2 regions of the Algoriphagus sp. NF genome follow, and region 1 is predicted to be linked to the other one. Evidence: riboswitches for the same ligand, from Rfam matches in the RefSeq annotation. Region 1 holds a riboswitch; the other holds the start of a gene.

Region 1 (2,206 bases):
CCACAACCGAGGCAATCAATCTGATTTGGATGGTTATAATTTAGGGCATCGATCTTCCCGTTTTTTGCTGAATGTTGGCTATGCCTTTACCGAAGAATCACGATTTCAACTCATTCACTACATGTCTTTGGGAGTCGGTTTTTTGAATTTTCAGATGCTTAAAGCAACTGAAGCGCAAAACCTCCCGGATTTTCTTGCCAATCCAGAGCGGGGATTTATCCTGAGAGAAAATGACATCCAGCGAGGAACGATGCGCTACGGTGACTTTTTGACCGAAATCGGCTTCCAACTTAGTTATGATTTTGATCTTCCTAGGAGAAAAGAAGCCTTGGCTGTGATTGCGAAATTAGGATATGCCTTCAGTCCAATTGAGGGAAAATGGACGATGAGTGGGATGTCATTCCAAAACGCGCAAAGTGGTGCTTTTCTAAGAGTTGGTGCGGGCCTGACTATTCCTGACCGTAATTTTTTTTACAAAGATGCCAGCATGAGTTTTCAGTTGGTATCAGGGATTCATTTCACCAAACCCAACACATTTAATTCACAGCTTGTTGAAGCAGGCTTAGAACCATTGGAAGGCATGCCAAGAAATCTGGGCTTGAAGATCACTGGCGAAAATGAAAAGCTGCTCTATGGGGTGGAAGTCTTCAATTTGGCCATGGATGGAGACGCTAATTCGTTGAAATCCCATTCCCTTAACAGCCTTCGGATTTATGCTAACGGAGGTTGGAAACTAATTGAGTACCGGAATATGGCCATTCATGGCATGGGTGGTATTGGCTATGGGAATATTCGCTACACTTTGTCCACGGATGAAAAGCCCGATTTTCCAGAGCTTTTTCAGCAGAGGGATTATGATGGATATTTGAAAAACAGTGGCTTGATGGCCAAGCCCGAGCTTTCTTTTGAATATGCCTACCCGATTACGAAGCGAAAGCTGATTGATTTGGTATTTACCACCTCGGTAGGCTATGAACTGGCATTGGCAAATTATCGACTCGCGGAATTGGATATGGCAGGCTTTATGACTGCGCCTTATGTGTCATTTGGCTTCGGTATTCGTCCTTGACGCGGCTTTGATACTTAGTTTTTAATTAAAGCTATGCTAACTAGTATTTTTTCCAAATAGGACTTACATTTGGGATGCTTATCGAGAAAGACTGAGGGAAGGGCCCTACGACGTCTTAGCAACCTGAAAACAAGGTGCTAATTCCCATTCCGGAATCGCCGGAAGAAGATGAGCGGAAAAATTTACCACCCGTATTTTTCTCCGTGTTTTGCTCGATAAGCTTTTTGAACAAAAAAACTATGCAAAACAGAACGGAATTACTCCTTCAAGCAATTAAAAACAGAATCCTAATCCTAGATGGCGCCATGGGAACCATGATTCAGCGCTATAAACTGGAGGAGGAAGATTTTCGCACGTCTGAGTTGGCGAATCACCCCAAAGCTTTGAAAGGAAATAATGATTTATTGTCTCTTAGCCGTCCGGAAATCATCAAAGCTATTCATGCTGAATATCTGGAAGCTGGTGCTGATATTATAGAAACCAACACCTTTTCGGGAACATCGATCGCACAGGAAGATTATCAACTTTCACATTTGGCTTATGAAATCAATTTCCAGTCAGCCAAGCTTGCTCGAGAGGTTGCAGAAGAATTTACCAAGAAGAATCCTGATAAACCTCGTTTCGTTGCAGGTGCCATGGGGCCGACCAACCGAACCGCGTCGATTTCTCCTGATGTAAATGATCCGGGTTATCGAGCCATTACTTTTGATCAGTTGGCAGAAGCTTATGCAGAGCAGGTGAGGGGCCTTTTGGATGGAGGAGCCGATATTTTATTGGTTGAGACCATATTTGATACCCTGAATGCCAAAGCTGCGCTTTATGCCATTCAGGATGTATTTGAAGAAAGAGGAATTCCTTTGGATCCGAAAGAAGGAGGAATTCCAATTATGATTTCAGGTACGATTACCGATGCTTCCGGGAGAACACTTTCGGGACAAACTACCGAGGCTTTCCTGATTTCTATTTCTCACGTGCCTTTGCTTTCTGTCGGTTTGAATTGTGCGCTTGGAGCCAAGGAACTCAGACCTTATCTGAAAGTACTTTCCCAGAAAGCTCCTTTTTATGTATCCGCCTATCCCAATGCGGGACTACCCAATGAATTTGGGGCCTACGATCAAGGCGCAGAGGAAATGGCCA
Region 2 (2,206 bases), on a different contig from region 1:
ATCCTGCCTCCCAAGGGCAGGATTTTTTTATTTTAATGCTACAAAGACATTCGTATGAAATATCTGATAGTAGGACTAGGTAATATTGGACCGGAATACGAGCTCACAAGGCATAATATTGGGTTTCTGACTTTGGATAGACTAGCTGAAAAAACAGCTGCAGACTGGAAAAGTGACCGATTAGCCTTCAAAACTGAAATCAAGCATAAAGGGCGAACGCTACATTTGATCAAACCTACCACTTACATGAATCTCAGTGGTAAGGCCGTAAACTATTGGATGAAAGAGCTCAACGTATCGAAGGAAAATATACTCGTTCTAGTCGATGACGTTGCTATTCCATTCGGCAAATTACGAATGCGTGCCAAAGGGAGTTCTGCCGGTCATAATGGACTAAAAAACATTGAAGCGCTTTGCGGAGGGCAAGACTATCCGAGACTAAGAATGGGGATTGGAGATGACTTCCCAAAAGGGCGACAGGTAGATTATGTCTTAGGTAGATTTACTCAAAACGAGTTTGATGAGTTACCCATTATGATGGACAAAGCCATAGAAATGATTTTTGGATTCTGTACCATAGGCATATCCCAAACTATGACCCAATTTAATGACTGATTTAAAAGGGAGATTTGGAAATGACCAAATCTCCCTCTTTATTTGTATCACTTCAGGCAACTGATTTATAAAGAAGAGGCGAGAGAATAGGCTCTATGACCCTCTGGCAACCATCCCGAAATCTCTTCGAGAAAGGTGCCAAATCCTACCCAAATTGGGAACTATAAGTTGGCGTAAAATCTACCCCTATTTCTGGTTCGGTGTGAATTTTTGGGAAAATCTTTATCAGTCGCATAGCCTGATTTTTCCAAAAAAATTATTCTATGGCACATTTCGAAACAGAGTCAATCCGAACCCAATCCCGAACCAACGAGCGGGAACACTCAGCCCCTATTTTTCTGACATCAAGCTTTACATTCGATTCTGCTGAAGAAGCTAGAGCTACTTTTGCAGATGAAACCTCAGGAAATATTTATTCCAGGTATGCTAACCCCAATTCCTCAGAATTGATCGAAAAGGTCTGTCGAGCAGAGGGAACTGAAGATGGGGTAGCTACTGCTTCTGGTATGGCAGCGATGTTTGGAAGTATAGCCTCTCTCCTCCAGCAAGGAGACCATGTCTTGGCGGCACGCTCACTTTTTGGCTCTACTCATCAATTACTCACTCGAGTCTTTCCAAAATGGGGAATCACCTCCACTTATGGAGATATTTCGGACTATCAAAACTGGGAAAAGCTTTTACAGGCAAATACGAAAATGCTCTTTTTGGAAACCCCTTCCAACCCAGGTCTGGAAATCATCGACCTGGAGTGGGCAGGAAAGTTCGCCACTGCACACAATCTGATTTTGGTAGTGGACAATTGCTTTGCGACTCCCTATTTGCAGCAGCCTGCCAAATGGGGTGCCCATATCGTCACACACAGTGCTACGAAATACATCGATGGGCAAGGACGCGTCCTAGGTGGACTGATTTTAGGCAAAAAAGACCTGATCAAAGAGGTTCAGTTTTTTACCCGCCATACGGGCCCTGCTATCTCACCTTTCAATGCTTGGATGCTATCAAAGAGCATGGAAACACTGGCTGTTCGTATGGACAGGCATTGTGAAAGCTCATTAAAAATTGCAAGCTACTTTGAAGGGAAATCGGGCATAAATGAAGTAAAGTATCCATTTCTAAAATCTCACCCTCAACATCACCTTGCTCAAAAACAAATGAGTCAGGGAGGAGGAATAGTCACCTTAAATCTCGAGGGTGGCATAAGTCGGGCACAACGATTCATTGATCAGCTACAAATGATCTCAATCACTGCAAATCTTGGAGATAGCCGAAGTATCATTACACATCCTGCCTCTACCACACATAGCAAGCTCACTGAAGAGGAGCGGGAAAGAGTAGGGATTCATCCTGGACTTATCAGGCTATCGGTTGGATTAGAACATCCTGAAGATATTGTAAAGGATGTGGAACGAGCATTGGAAAGATCCAAATAAAAAAAGCGACCTAGAGTCGCTTTAAATTTCACCAAGTCGTATGCTTGAGTTTGGGAAAAGCCCGAATGATATCACTAAGACTGATTTGCCCTACTAATCTATTGTCCTTCAAAACTGGAAAACGACGAATCTTAAGTTCTAAAAACTTTCCTGCTGCATCA

The links. Region 1 has a riboswitch for S-adenosylmethionine ahead of OU792_RS15425 (homocysteine S-methyltransferase family protein). Riboswitches for the same ligand answer to the same signal wherever they lie in the genome.
Region 2: it holds a riboswitch for S-adenosylmethionine, as region 1 does, so the genes downstream of both, OU792_RS12400 (trans-sulfuration enzyme family protein) here and OU792_RS15425 (homocysteine S-methyltransferase family protein) in region 1, are expected to answer to the same signal.

Annotation. Positions count from the first base shown of each region.
Region 1 is NZ_JAPEIB010000039.1:9,117-11,322, forward strand. It holds gene OU792_RS15420 (hypothetical protein) at 1-1,069, shown strand, start outside; SAM riboswitch class I at 1,145-1,244, shown strand; gene OU792_RS15425 (homocysteine S-methyltransferase family protein) at 1,309-2,206, shown strand, end outside.
Region 2 is NZ_JAPEIB010000024.1:44,124-46,329, forward strand. It holds gene pth (aminoacyl-tRNA hydrolase) at 55-615, shown strand; SAM riboswitch class I at 678-785, shown strand; gene OU792_RS12400 (trans-sulfuration enzyme family protein) at 879-2,045, shown strand; gene OU792_RS12405 (CBS domain-containing protein) at 2,074-2,206, opposite strand, start outside.